Regions from separate parts of the Fructilactobacillus hinvesii genome, predicted to be linked through region 2. Evidence: predicted binding sites of a transcription regulator. Region 2 holds the regulator's gene; the other holds the start of a gene.
The links. The regulator LexA, encoded in region 2, represses DNA repair genes until DNA is damaged. The targets are predictions, from matches to a motif close to CNAACANNTGTTNG.
Positions count from the first base shown of each region.

Region 1: a site for LexA is predicted at 2,705-2,718, ahead of recA (recombinase RecA). Genes of this name have one in related genera too.

Region 1 is NZ_CP097118.1:337,037-344,359, forward strand. It holds gene M3M39_RS01605 (ABC transporter ATP-binding protein) at 1-654, opposite strand, end outside; TPP riboswitch at 711-804, opposite strand; gene M3M39_RS01610 (biotin transporter BioY) at 975-1,520, shown strand; gene recA (recombinase RecA) at 1,562-2,680, opposite strand; gene M3M39_RS01620 (APC family permease) at 2,920-4,365, shown strand; gene M3M39_RS01625 (AzlC family ABC transporter permease) at 4,369-5,076, shown strand; gene M3M39_RS01630 (AzlD domain-containing protein) at 5,063-5,389, shown strand; gene M3M39_RS01635 (hypothetical protein) at 5,454-5,633, opposite strand; gene M3M39_RS01640 (GNAT family N-acetyltransferase) at 5,646-6,170, opposite strand; gene M3M39_RS01645 (thiolase family protein) at 6,249-7,323, opposite strand, start outside.
Region 2 is NZ_CP097118.1:853,855-861,177, reverse strand. It holds gene pyrH (UMP kinase) at 1-668, opposite strand, end outside; gene tsf (translation elongation factor Ts) at 793-1,647, opposite strand; gene rpsB (30S ribosomal protein S2) at 1,725-2,474, opposite strand; gene M3M39_RS04285 (GIY-YIG nuclease family protein) at 2,618-2,911, opposite strand; gene M3M39_RS04280 (tRNA1(Val) (adenine(37)-N6)-methyltransferase) at 2,898-3,650, opposite strand; gene M3M39_RS04275 (lysophospholipid acyltransferase family protein) at 3,728-4,369, shown strand; gene M3M39_RS04270 (YneF family protein) at 4,381-4,599, opposite strand; gene M3M39_RS04265 (DUF896 domain-containing protein) at 4,631-4,882, opposite strand; gene lexA (transcriptional repressor LexA) at 5,026-5,661, shown strand; gene M3M39_RS04255 (phosphatidylglycerophosphatase A family protein) at 5,705-6,205, opposite strand; gene M3M39_RS04250 (hypothetical protein) at 6,207-6,833, opposite strand; gene M3M39_RS04245 (CPBP family intramembrane glutamic endopeptidase) at 6,850-7,323, opposite strand, start outside.

The sequences.
Region 1 (7,323 bases), 520 kb from region 2:
AGTTCCGGGTTCTACGGTGACAACGTGGTCTACCAGATCCTGATAACCGGTTAAATCATGATCGGAAACAATGATGGTTTTGCCCCGTTCGTTTTGCAGTTGCTGGAGTTTGCGCAGGATGTCTCGTTTAGATTGCGGATCAATGCTTGCAAACGGTTCGTCCAGCAGAAAAATGGCCGGATCAAGCGCAACCATGGTGGCTAAAATGGCCTTTTGTTTTTCCCCCCCAGAAAGGGAGAGCACCTGCCGGTCGGCGAGATGGCCGATTTGACAAAAATCTAAGGCAGCGTGAATGCGATCGGGGATGAGCTCTGGATCAGTTTGCTGATTTTCCAAAGCAAATTGGAGCTCGCCAGCGACCGTTTGCATCACAAACTGTTGGTTGGGATCTTGGAGCATCAAGCTCACTAGTTTAGAACGGTCCTCAGCCGGTAATTGGTCGAGAGGTTGTTGGTTGAGGGTAATTGTCCCTTGATATTCCTGGGTGCTTAACCCAGCCATCAATTCCAATAGGGTTGATTTACCACATCCAGATGGGCCACTTAACAGCCAAAATTGACCGGTGGGAATTTCTAACTGAACGTCGTGAAACAAAGGTTCTGGTTGATTCGGGTATTTAAAACTAAAATGTTGCAGTGTGACTGCTGCTTCCATAGCTTCCTCCAATAAAAAACCGCCCTCCAAGATGGGGGACGGTTGAATTTTTTTGCGACAACTGTGTGTCAGGTTACCTCCGCTAGCATTACCTAGATCAGGTTCAACGGGTATTATCTCAGCCGTAAATTGGCACCCCAGCTATTCGATTACGTTTAGTATACCAGATTTAACTTTCGGTGGGAGGATTATAAAAGTGACATTTAGAGGAAACTGTTCGGCGCAAAAGGGCAGTAGCACGGCAATGTTATCAATCAGGTGGGCAATTTGCTCCAGGTTTGGCACAATTAAACCAACTATGTGTAAAGGATGGAACATTTATGAGAATAAAAGAACTGACTTACTGCGCGTTAATGATTGCCATCATTGCGTGTCTCGGATTAATTCCGTTGATTACGATTCCCTTTTTACCGGTGCCCATTTCGTTTCAAACGGCCGGGATCATGCTGGCGGGATCTTGTTTGGGACGCAAACTCGGTTTTTGGAGCGTGACTCTCTTCTTGCTGTTAGTTGCCGTAGGACTCCCACTGTTAGCTGGTTTTCGGGGTGGGTTCGGCGTTTTCTTTGGTCCCACCGCTGGGTATTTAATCAGTTGGCCCTTTTGTGCTTATGCAATCGGATGGCTAGTTGATCACTTGGCTAGACGCCCCCGTTTTTGGGTCTTTTTAATTGCCAACTTAGTGGGAGGAATGGTCTTGATGAACCTCGTTGGGGCAGCGTATCTTGTTTGTCAAAGTGGATTGTCTTTCGTCCAAGTTTTAATTAGTAGTGTCGCCTTTTTACCAGTGGATGCGGTGAAGGCCATCGTCGTTTCCCTAATTGCGGCTCAGCTGCAGCGACATCATTTACTTCCCCATTTTCATTAAAAAAAGAGACACTTTTTCGAAAAGTGTCTCTTTTAAGTTGGTTAAACGTCTAAATCAGTTTCACTCGGTTTAGCAGTGTCGTCCGTAGTTGGGGTTGTGTTTTTTTCATTTTCCGCTTGTGCATCTGTTGCGGCTTGGGGTTCTTCTTTTTCAATTCCGTAAGCCACCCGAACCTTGTGGGTTAATTCATCCACTAGTTCTGGTTTTTCTTTTAGATTTGCAACGGTCTTATTTAATCCTTGGCCTAAGCGTTCTTCACCATAGGAATACCAGGATCCAGACTTGTTAATGATGTCTTTTTCTACGGCCAGGTTTACCATGTCAGCGACTGGTTCAATTCCGTGACCAAAACTCATCAACGTGTCAACCGTCTTAAAGGGCGGAGCAACCTTGTTTTTGGCCACTTTAATCTTAGTCTCTTTTCCGACGATTTCTTGACCATCTTTGGACTGCTTACTTCCGCTGACCCGTAGCCGAATGCTGGAGTAGAACTTCAAAGCCCGACCACCAGGAGTGGTTTCGGGATTACCAAACATTACTCCCACTTTTTCTCGCAGTTGGTTAATGAAAATCACTACGGTTTTGGTTTTGTTAATGTTGGCCGTCAGTTTCCGGAGGGCTTGAGACATTAGACGCGCTTGTAGTCCCACGTGGGAATCGCCAATATCACCTTCGATTTCAGACTTTGGAACAAGCGCCGCCACGGAATCAACTACGATTAGGTCAATTGCACCGGAACCAATTAGGGCATCCGCAATTTGCAGTCCTTCTTCACCAGTTCCCGGTTGGGAAAGAAGCAAGTCATCGATGTTAACGCCCAGTGCCTTTGCGTACTCGGGATCCATCGCATTTTCGGCATCAATATAAGCCGCGGTCCCGCCGTTTTTCTGTAATTCGGCGACGGCCTGGAGGGCAATCGTCGTTTTCCCAGACGATTCTGCTCCAAAGATTTCAACCACCCGGCCGCGGGGGAAACCACCAATTCCAAGGGCAATGTCTAAGGATAAAATCCCCGTGGAAATGGCTTCAACGTTGGAGCTTGGTGATTCACCCATCCGCATGATGGCACCAGTTCCGAATTCTTTTTTAATTTGCTTTAAAGCTTTGTCAAGTTCGGCTTGACGAGCATCTTGTGCGCTCTTTTTTGAATTTGTGGCCATTCAAAGCACCCTTTCTGTTCAATGTGAACATATGTTTGGTTCCTCAATAATAATTATTCTACGCTATTAAGTACGAAATTCCAACCCAAAACGGTTCTTTAATGAAGCCGATTTGGTGAAAATGATTTCGCGTGGGCTTCGTTAATTATAACTTATTTTGAGAAAGGTGTATCTTTGCAAAAAATTAACCATTATAATGAATCAATAATTAAACTAGTTTGCTAAAGGAGGTTTTTAGGATGAATAAAATTTGGGAACGATTGACCCGAAAAGCTTCGGCACAGGGATTAATTGATCAAGATTCCCGCTTAGAACCCCATATGACCACGAAGGATTTGCTGGGGCTGGGCTTGGGAATGGTGGTTGGAACCGCCATTTTTACCTTGCCTGGAATTGTAGCGGCAGAACACACGGGACCAGCGGTGGCCCTTGCCTTTTTGGTGGGGGGAATCGGTGCGGGACTAGCGGCGTTAGCTTATGCTGAAATGGCTGCTACTTTACCAGTTGCCGGGTCGGCCTTTTCGTGGATTAGTGTGTTGTTTGGAGAAGGTTTTGGTTGGATTGCCGGTTGGTTGATGCTGTCTGAATACTTTTTGGCAATTACCTTTGTGGCATCCGGCTGGTCAGCTTACGTCCAGGGATTTTTAGGGGAGTTTGGTTTCCATCTCCCAGCGTATCTAGCGTCTGGATACAACCCGAAAACGGGAGGCTTTTTTGACGTATTTGCGGCGCTTTCCATCATCTTAGTAAGTTTATTATTGAGTCGGAAAATGGCGGGAGTTAATAAGCTTGAAAACCTGTTGGTGATCTTAAAGGTTGCCGTGGTGGTAATGTTCATCGTGGTGGGATTAACGGCCATTCACCCCGCTAACTACCACCCGTTTATCCCGGCGCACCGTCCGGGGACCGCTTTTGGTGGTTTTACTGGAATTCTGGCTGGAGCAGCCCAGGTCTTTGTGGCATACGGGGGCTTTGATGTGATTGCTTCTAATACCGCCGAAACAAAGGATCCAGGCAAGAACATGCCTCGAGGAATTTTAGGGACGTTGATCATTGGAAGTTTACTGTTTGTGGGGGTTTCCCTGGTTCTGGTGGGAATGTTTAAGTACAGCACTTACGCTGGAAATGCCGAACCATCAGCCTGGGCCTTGCGCCACACTGGCCATCTGCTGACGGCAAACATGCTGTCGTTGGTAGCAATTGTTGGGATTTTTGCCTCGCTAATTGGGACTCAACTAGCTAGTTCCCGGTTAGTGTATGCCTTTGGTCGGGATGGACTATTACCCCGCAAATTAGGTCGGGTTAACAAGAAGCACAATCCTGCCAACGCGCTGCTCGTGGTTACGGTGGCTGCCGTAGTAGTCGGAGCAATGCTACCGTTTACGTTCCTAGCCAACTTGGTTTCAGCCGGAACGTTGATTTCTTTCATGTTCGTGTCTCTAGGAATTTATGCTCTGCGACCGCGTGAGGGGAAGGATCTGCCGGTTCCAAAGTTTCGGATGCCATTGTACCCGGTCCTACCAGCACTTTCAGCTCTGATTTCGTTCGTAATCTTTTGGGAATTAAGTAACGATGCTAAAATCTTGACCCTCTGCTGGTTTGTGATCGGGGTATTAATTTACATCTTCTACGGAGCCCGTCATTCTAAAACGGCAGACGGCCAATCCGAGCAAGGAGGGGTATAGTCTGTGAAGAATGATTTAAGCGCCGGTGCCGGGTTTAAAGATACCATTCCCACCCTCTCTGGTTACATTGGGGTGGGGCTTGCATTTGGGATCGTGGCTAAAGCCGCTGGACTGAACGTCTTGATCATTGTGCTCATGTCAGCCATTACCTATTCTGGGGCAGCACAATTTGTGATTGTGAGCATGCTGGTCTCTGGAAGTTCCTTTTCTGCCATCGTGTTATCGGTGTTTTTGTTGTCGGCCCGAATGTTGCTGATGGGAATGACGGTGGCGCCGGTCATGAAGAAGGAGTCGTTACTGCGCAACGTCATCATTGGTTCGTTACTAACGGATGAAACCTTTGCATTAAGCATGAACAAATTGAATTACACCAAGCGCCAGTTATCCTTTGATTGGTTGAATACTGCAAACGTAGTTGCCTATTTAACCTGGATTATTTCCTCAGGAATTGGTGGCTCCCTAGGGAGTTTAATTCCGAATCCCAACCGCTTTGGTTTGGATTTTGCCTTCTTGGCCATGTTCATCGGTTTACTGTATTTACAGGTAGCGGCTGATCGAACGATTGACCGGCGGCTACAGGTGATTATGATCCTGCTGACCCTTGCCTTAACCTACGTTGGCTTGATTTTTATTCCCAGCAACTTGTTGTTAATTATCGTAACGCTGGTGGGTTGCGGACTGGGGGTGGTGTTAAAAAATGCCTTCTTTTGAATTTGTGCTCCTAGTTATTGTGGGCTGTGGATTAGTAACCTGGTTGAATCGGGTGCTTCCATTTCTGCTTTTAAAACGATTTGAATTGCCAATGGCTGCGGTGGAATTTTTAAGCTTTGTTCCGGTGGTAATCATGGCAGCCCTCTGGTTTACCGGATTGTTTCACCAACACCTGGGCCAGTTGCCAAGTTTAGACTGGCCGAACCTGATTTCGTCCGTGCCGACGGTAATTGCTGCAGTGGTCAGTAAAAATCTGTTGGTAATTGTGGCGGTCGGGGTGATTTCGCTGGCCTTAATTCGGCTGGTGATGTAGCCACCTTTTTGTAAACTAACTAAAAAAGCTTCGAAAACTAAATTTAGTTTTCGAAGCTTTTCGTTTAGAGGACTAATGTGAACCACAGCAGCAGTAACGCAAGCAAAATAATGATGAGAATGATTAAGCGGACCGGTTGCGTGCGCGGTTGATGGGTTAAGACCCAAATTAAAGCCGCGGCAGTCACCAGAAGGGCCGTGCTAACCATAATAATCAGTTTCCACATTACTGCTGAGGTTCCCATTGTGATTTTCTCCTAGTGTAATTCGATTTGGTAAGCGAAGCGGTCGTCTTCTTCAATCTTAGTTCGGATAATTCCCCGTTTAGTAAAACCGCTAGCTAAGATGATGTGTTGCATCCCTTCGTTTTTCGGATGAGTGTCGATTCTGACGTCTTTAAACCCAAGTAGGCTTGAAATGGTGAGGAGCCCACTAATTAATTTGTAAGCAAGGCCTTGACCGCGGTAGTTGTTAGAAACCGCAACCCGGTGAATGGCAGAGTAGTGAGCTTCAGAACCGTGTTCCCATTCTCCTTCTTCCATTTCCAGGTAGTCAGGGTCGATGCCCAGGTGTAGCGTTGCGGAACCGGCAACCTTGCCATCTACTTCTAAGACGTAGGCGATTCCGTTATCAACGTCGCGTTTAATGTCGTCTCGAGACGGGTATGACCCTTGCCATTGGTCAATCCCTTGCTCCTTGAGGAATCCTCTTCCAGCGTTAATGATTTCGCTGATGTCATCTAAGTCCTTTTCAGTTGCTTTACGAATGTAAATACAAGTCATAATCAAACACTCCCTTACTATTTTAAGTCAACGATTTTCCATTATAAAGAATTGTGGTGCTGATGACAACTAAGATTGTTACTGCGGTAAATGGAGACTGTAGGCCATTGCCATTCCCCCACCGATACAAAGAGTGGCAAGCCCTCGTTGGTTGCCCGTGCGGTGCAGATTGTGGATTAGGGTAGTCAAAATCCGGGCGCCGGAATCTCCCAATGGATGACCCAGGGCAATTGCTCCTCCAGAGATGTTCAGTTTGGCGGGATCAATGTGGAGATCTCTTGCTACGGCTACACTTTGCGAAGCAAAGGCCTCGTTTAATTCGACTAGATCAAAGTCATCAATGGTTTCGTTTGTTTTGCCAAGAAGTTTGGTGACGGCGTGGTAGGGAGCATAGCCCATGATTTGGGGATCGCAGCCCGCTTCGGCATAGTCATCTAGGATGGCTTCGGGAGTTAAGCCCAGTTCGGTTGCTTTTTCTACCGACATTAGTACGAGGGCAGAGGCGCCATCGTTGAGGCTAGCGGCATTCCCGGCGGTTACCGTTCCGTCTTGAGCAAAGGCGGGGCGTAACTTTCCCAGTTTCTCCAAGCTTGTATCAGTTCGAATTGTTTCGTCAGTGGTGATGGTGACGGTATGTTTCTTGTTCTTGATGGTAATGGGGACCACTTCGTCGGCAAATGCTTGCTGTTCAGTGGCCCGTGCAGCTTGTTGGTGTGATCGTAATGCAAATTGATCTTGTTCTGCGCGGGAGACGTTAAACTGATCAGCGACCGTTTCAGCGGTGGTACCCATGGGTTGGTGGCTGTCAGCGTCGTTTAAACCATCACTTTCGATGCTGTCTTCTAGTTCGAAGCTGCCAAACGGATGACCACCGCGGACCTGTCGGTTTAGGTAGGGAGCGTTGGACATGCTTTCCGTTCCTCCAACGATGACAACGTCACAGTCACCGGTTTGAATGGCGGTTTGTCCCATTCGAACGGCTTTCATTCCAGAACCACAAACTTGATTAATGGTACAGGCCGTACTGCTGGCCGGAATGCCACTGTTAAGCTCAATTTGGCGGGCAACGTTTTGACCACCACCGGCTTGAATGACGTTTCCAAAGATGACTTGGTCAACTTGACTGGCAGTTAGTCCACTATCTTCTAACACG
Region 2 (7,323 bases):
TTACCTGGTTCGTTTAGATTAAAGACCACTAACGGGATGTTATTGTCCATTGACAACGAACTAGCCGTTGAATCCATCACGTGTAAGCCTCTGTTCAAAATTTCCATTTGGGTTAATTTTGTGAACTTTTCCGCGTCTGGATCAGTATTTGGATCAGCAGAATAAATGCCATCAACCCCATTTTTAGCCATCAAAATAGCGTCTGCATTAATTTCAGCTGCTCGTAACACCGCTGTCGTATCGGTCGAAAAGTATGGATTCCCTGTTCCACCAGAGAAAATGACAACGCGACCCTTTTCAAGATGACGGACAGCCTTTCTCCGAATGTAGGGTTCTGCAATCTGTCGCATTTCAATGGAAGTTTGGAGCCGGGTTGGAACCCCAGCTGATTCCAAATTGTCCTGTAAAGCCAGACCATTCATGATGGTGGACAGCATTCCAATGTAGTCCGCTTGAGCTCGTTCCATTCCCATTTCAGCTCCAGCTTCTCCGCGCCACATGTTTCCACCACCAACGACAATCGCAATTTGGATTCCTTGGTTGTAAACGTCTCTAATTTCGTCTGCAATTTTCTCAATTACGGGTGGATTAATTCCAAAGCCCTTGGCTCCAGCCAAGGCTTCTCCACTCAGTTTTAACACAACCCGTTTATATTTTACATCAGCCATTAAGTTCCCCCCTGAAAGCATTAATTGTTACGTTAATTTTAGCATACATCGCAGTTTAACAACAGACTCAGCGATGGCAGAAAAAAAGACTAGCAACGGCAATTGCTAGTCTTTAATTAAAACATTATTCAGCTTCAGCTTCGGTTGCTTCTTCGATTCCTTCACCAACTTGGTAACGAACAAAAGCAAGTAACTTACCACCATTAGCTTCCACATAGTGGGCTACCGTCTGGTCTTGGTCTTTAACGAATGGTTGATCAGCTAAACAAATCCCTGCTAAGAACTTGTGTAACCGACCTGCAACCATCTTTTCAACGATGTTTTCCGGCTTACCTTCGTTTAAGGCTTCCTTCTTTAACTCTTCTTTTTCATGTTCTAAGCGTTCTGCTGAAATATCATCTTGAGTTAAGAATTCAGGATTTTCAGCAGCAACGTGCATGGAAACGTCTTTAGCAACGGTGGCGTTTGCACCATCCAATTTAACTAAAACACCAATTTCACCGCCGTTGTGGAGGTATTTACCAAAGACTTGGTCATCAGTTTTCGTCATTGTTTCAAACCGACGAAGCGTGATTTTTTCACCAGTAATTTGGCTGGTGTGAATGATGGCATCTTCAACGGTGTCATCACCTAAAGATAACTTCAAAGCAGCGTCAACGTCAGCCGGTTGTTCTAAAGCAACGGCACTAGCAATGGCGTCTACCAAGTTTTTGAAGTCGTCGTTAGCAGCCACGAAATCAGTTTCAGAGTTAACTTCCACGATAGCAGCCTTGTTACCATCAGTAGCTACCTGAGTTAATCCGTTAGCAGCAGTGTTGCCACTCTTCTTTTGGGCCTTAGCAACCCCTTTTTCGCGCAGGATTTCGATGGCTTTCTTTTCGTCACCGTCAGCTTCAACTAAAGCTTTTTTAGCATCCATCATTCCGGCACTAGTTTTATCCCGTAAATCTTTTACTTGTTTAGCAGTAATCTTTGCCATAAGTTAGCACTCCTTTTATTTAAAAAGCTGACCCGCCTAGGCCGAAGTGGTCTAAACAGAGTCAGCCAGGTAATTAATTATTCTTCGTTTTCAGAAGCAGGTGCTTCGTCACTTTGTTCGAAGGATGCTTCACTAACATCATCTTCACCTTGACGACCTTCGATGATAGCGTCAGCCATCGTAGAAGTAATCAACCGGATCGCCCGGATGGCATCATCATTTGATGGGATTACGTAGTCAATTCCATCTGGATCAGTGTTAGTATCAACCATTGCAATTACTGGAATGTTCAGTTTTTGAGCTTCTTTCAAAGCAATTTGTTCTTTGTGTGGATCCACAATGAACATTACATCTGGAACCTTAGGCATGTCTTCAATCCCACCCAAGAAACGTTCCAGCTTTTCAGTTTGCTTAGCTAATAATGAAGCTTCTTTCTTTGGAAGCCGTTCGAAAGTTCCATCTGTAGCCATCTTCTTCAAGTCTTTTAAGTACTTGATCCGTTTTTGAATGGTGTTCCAGTTAGTTAAAGTTCCCCCTAACCACCGGTGGTTAACGTAGAATGCACCAGCTCGTTTAGCTTCCTCTTCCACAGAGTCCTGAGCTTGTTTCTTGGTTCCTACGAATAAAACCACAGCATCATCAGCAGCGGAATCTTTCATGAAGTTGTAAGCAACTCCCAAAAGCTTAACCGTCTTTTGCAAGTCGATGATGTAAATCCCATTCCGTTCGGTAAAGATGTACTTAGCCATCTTAGGATTCCAACGACGGGTCTGGTGTCCAAAGTGAACCCCAGCTTCCAATAATTGTTTCATTGTAACTACAGCCATAATTAGCCTCCATTAAAATAGTTTTTCCTCCCCAAAATTATTCCTAGAACTCAAACTGAGCACTGCTAGGAAAAACGTTTTGGGTGTGTATTAGTAATTTAACACCGTTTTATATTATACAAGCATCACCAGTAAAAAACAACCTAGTTGTCCGGCAAATTCCACTGAGCTGGTAAAATTCCCCGAGCGCGTAAATATTGTTCTTTTCGAGAACGTGACTGGTGTTTAAATTGGTACTCGGCTTGTAGTGCAGCTCGTTTGGTATCAAAGGTAGCAGTATATAGAACTTTCAAGGGGCGGTGTACCTTCGTATACTTAGCACCTTGGCCCAGTTGATGAGTATGAAACCGTTTAGCCACATCTGTCGTAAACCCACCATAAAAAGAACCATCTTCGCAGAGTAACACATAAAAATAAAATTGCTTAGCGGTTGCCATACAAAAGCTCCTGAATTAGAGGGGTATACTCACCTTCATCGTAAACGACGATGGTTGGTTTAACCTTCAGCCCCGCTACTTGTCCGTCCTTGCGTGCAGCAATCAACACCATGTTTGCATCTTGATCAGCTCGTGGTTGAACAAATTGAAGTTCCTTTGGGGCCAAACGGTTCGCTTGTAACTTGGCTAAGATTTCCGGTAACCGGTCCGGTCGGTGCACCAAAAAAAGTTTCCCTCCGGTTTTCAAAAGCGCACTCGCAGTTGCGATTACCTCATCTAGGTTAGTTTTTAATTCATGCCGAGCGATTGCTAGGTACGGATTCGGATTCTTCTTACTAGTCGCTTGCACAGGAAAATACGGTGGATTAACAGTCACCGCATCAACCGATTCCTTTGCAAAGTACTGTAAACTATCCTTTAAATCAGCATGGACAACGGCAATCTGTTTTTCTAACTGGTTCAATTGCACGCTTCGGTGTGCCATGTCACATAACCGTGCTTGAATTTCTACTTCTGTGATCTGTCCGTGCGTTTTCTGACTCAAAAAGAGCCCCACTGCTCCATTTCCAGCACACAAATCCACGATCCGGGCTTTAGCACTACGTTTAACGTCTGCAAAGGCAGCCAATAAAACGGCATCTAGCGAAAATGCAAACACCTCATCGCTTTGAATAATCTGAATGTGGTTGCTATACAACCGATCAATTCGTTCGCCGGGACGCAGACCTACTTCTTTCATCAATTTTCTCCTAATCATTTTTGCTTGCAAAACATGGTATACTATTGAAGGCTTATTTTAGATTGAATATAGAAAGGATGAGAAGCTTGTTTTATTCGTTTGCTTTCTCAATTATCAAATGGATCATTATCATCTTTAATGGCAGACCGGACGTTCAACACCAAAATCGCGTTCCAGAGGGCAACTACGTTTTAATTGCTCCCCACCGAACTTGGTTTGACATGCTGTTCTTTGCTACCGTGCTACTCCCCAAACACTTCTATTTTTTAGCTAAAAAGGAACTGTTTAAAAATCCTATTGTCGCCTGGGGCCTAAGAAAATGTAACGTTGAACCAGTCAACCGACAAAATCCTGGAATTTCGGTGGTTAAACGACCAATCAAGATTCTTAAAAAAACCAACTTATCCGTAGTTGTTTTTCCGTCCGGAACTAGACATTCAACCAAATTAAAGGGTGGAGCTGCTTTAATTGCTAAAATGGCTCAAGTTCCAATGGTACCCGTTGTGTACCAAGGACCCTTAACCCTCAAACAAGTCTTTTTCCGTAAACGAGTTCACATTAACTTTGGTGATCCCATTTACGTTGGCAAAGACAACAAACTAAACGACGAAGAGCAGGCCAAAATTGAAACCCAAATGGCCGCCGCTTTCACTAAATTAGATAACGAAATTAATCCTAATTATGTCTATCAAGATCCTAAGAAAAAAACCACTAAATAGTGGTTTTTTCTTTATTTAGCGTTGCGTTTCATCGCCAACATCATTTGATTCAACTTCTTCTTAGATGGCTTTTGTCCCATTTGTAACATCATCGCTTTTAATTGTTCTTCGTTAATTGGCGGATTATCCTTGAGGTACTTTTCCATGTACTTTCGCGCGATGAAAAAACCTCCTGCTGCTCCTGCTACAAGGGCTAAAATTACAAGTAAAATCCAAATCCAAGTTGCCAATCTAATTTCCTTCTTTCCGAATAGTTAGTGTTTAATCGTCACGCAGATTCTTTTTGCGTTGAACCTCTTTCACTGGTTCAGGCGTTACTTCATTACCATCCTTATCGTACAGTTGGGTCATTTCCAATTGCGTCCGGAAGTTAGATTTAAACCGTTTCAAGTATTCTTTACGTAATTTTTCTTGTTCGACCATTTCTGCATCAGTTAATCCCTCTGCCTTGGCCTTGTTAGCTAGTTCGTTAATTCGTGGAATTAGCTCTTTTAACTTTTCATCATCAGCCATTTTGCCACTCCCTTTTTAGTTTTCCTTAATGATAGCATGAAATCAACAATAATAAAATAGAAACCAGGCGAACTAACGTTTGCAAACTATCATTTTTATGGTACGCTAAAATCATTGCTACTAAACGAATTTGAGGTGTTCACATGTCTTCGCAGTCAAACCCAAAGCAACAAGCAATTTTACAGTTCATTTATGATAATGTTCTTGATCACGGCTATCCCCCGACCGTCCGAGAAATCGGAAAATACGTTGGGCTTTCTTCCACTTCAACCGTTCATGGTCACTTATCCCGATTAGAGAAAAAAGGATACATTACCAAAAACCCTACAAAACCGCGAGCACTAGAAATCACTGAAGACGGAATTCGTTCCCTAGGGATTCAACCCCACTCTAGTGAAAATGAGATGCCCCTGTTAGGAACAGTGGCTGCCGGAGAACCCATCCTAGCCGTTCAAGAGGCTACTGACTATTTCCCAATTCCAGACGAACTAAAGGGACAACGAACCGATCTCTTTATGCTCACCATTAGTGGAGAAAGTATGATTAACATCGGTATTCTCGATGGTGATCAAGTCATCGTAAAACGGCAGCCTAATGCTGAAAACGGTGAAATTGTAATTGCAATGAACGATGAAGGAGAAGCAACCTGTAAACGTTTCTACAAGGAAAGCGATCATTTCCGGTTGCAACCCGAAAATGACACGATGGCTCCCATTATCCTCAATAATTGTACCATTTTGGGGAAAGTCGTCGGCCTGTACCGCAGTGAAATTAACTAATCAAAAGGAGCAATGTCAGCACTGACATTGCTCCTTTTTTTAATTAGGAATTTTCGTGGGCAATCTTTGCAGAAGCAGCTCCTGCAACGGCTCCTACGATATCATCAATAAAGGTGGTTACCCGCGATTGTTCTTGATCAAGTTCTTTAACAACGCCTTGCTTATTAGTATCTAAGCCACAGTAGTTGGTAATTCCAATCGTACCGTAAATGTTAGCAATTCCTAAAGCAAGCGTTTCATCGACCCCAAATACCCCTAAATCGTGTTCCACGATGCTTTGGAGTGGTTCTGAAAGTTGGTGATTAGTTGCCAACCGGTCAATTTCCATCCCCACCAGGGCGTTGTTTAAAACCTCCCGCTTGTGCAACACGTCAATCACGATCTTATCAACGTATTCCATGCTGGGAATGTTAATAAACTGTTTTTGCAAGTTATACGTCACCTTCGAAATATCACGCACGGTCACTCCGTTTTCATTTAAAAATTCAATCACCTGATCATAGGCCTGGGTATCCGGATACTTGTAATCACGCTTATCTACCATGTTAATCCTCCTCTAATGCCGTCATTACCGTCACGTCATATTCGTTAGGATAATTTTGCTCCGTTATAATCACGCTAATTGGTTTTTGATTCTGCAACCGTTGCTCGATTGTTTCCCCAACGTATGCCGCCCCGTTAAAATCTTCTTTAAAATCGTCAAACGTGGAAAAATAATTAATTTCCACAATCGTATCACTATCATTTCCAGCGGTCGTAATCTTTTCTACTCGAACCATCCGATTATTGTCTAGCCGCCCCAAGATTGGTAGTGCAAACTCACGATAAAATTTTTCTACCTTGGCTAACTCCGTGGCTACGTCATCAGCTTCTGCTTTGATTGAGTTCATCAACTGGGCCTCCGCCGGATTTAACGTCTGCACATTTTCCAGCAAGAAATCTCGATCATGGCTAGTCAACGCCGTTTCAATCTCTGCACTAAACTGGTCATCATCTCCGTGATTCAAACAGTTTGCCAGTTGTTCAGTAGTTTCAACGTCATAATCGTTGTAAAGTTGTTCCATGTTCCCCATCTGCTCTAAATAATCCGCCTGCTCTTCTTGCATTTCGGCCTGAACCTTGGTTAAACGGTTTTTTAAATTTTGGTAATAGGTAAAGTCTGTAATGTCCATATTGATCATCCTTTCTCTAATGAACGTTTCCCAGAATGGAAATCACCATCACAATTGTTGCCAATAAATTATTGAGAAAATGTAAGGTCATGGAATCCTGAATTCGGTTAGTCTTCAAGTAGACTCGTGCTAAAATAACTCCCATCGCCGCATAAACCAAAAAGCTGAGCCAGTTAGAACTTGCGTGTCCCGCAGAAAAAACAATCCCACTAATAATCATAGCTAACCAGCTGGGCGCCCAACTTAATACTCCGCGAATTAAAAATCCACGAAAAACTAGTTCTTCTAGCATGGGCGTTAAAAAGACCATTCCCAAACTCATCAAAATTAAAATAATGGGGTTACTTGCTAATAGCTGGTAAATAATTTGGTTATTTTCGCTGCCAGCGGGCAAATGCAACAACTGAGCCACTATTCCAATTACAATTTCCACCGCAAAAATTTCAAACAGTGACACCACGATGAATTTCCAATTAGCTTTAGTTAATTT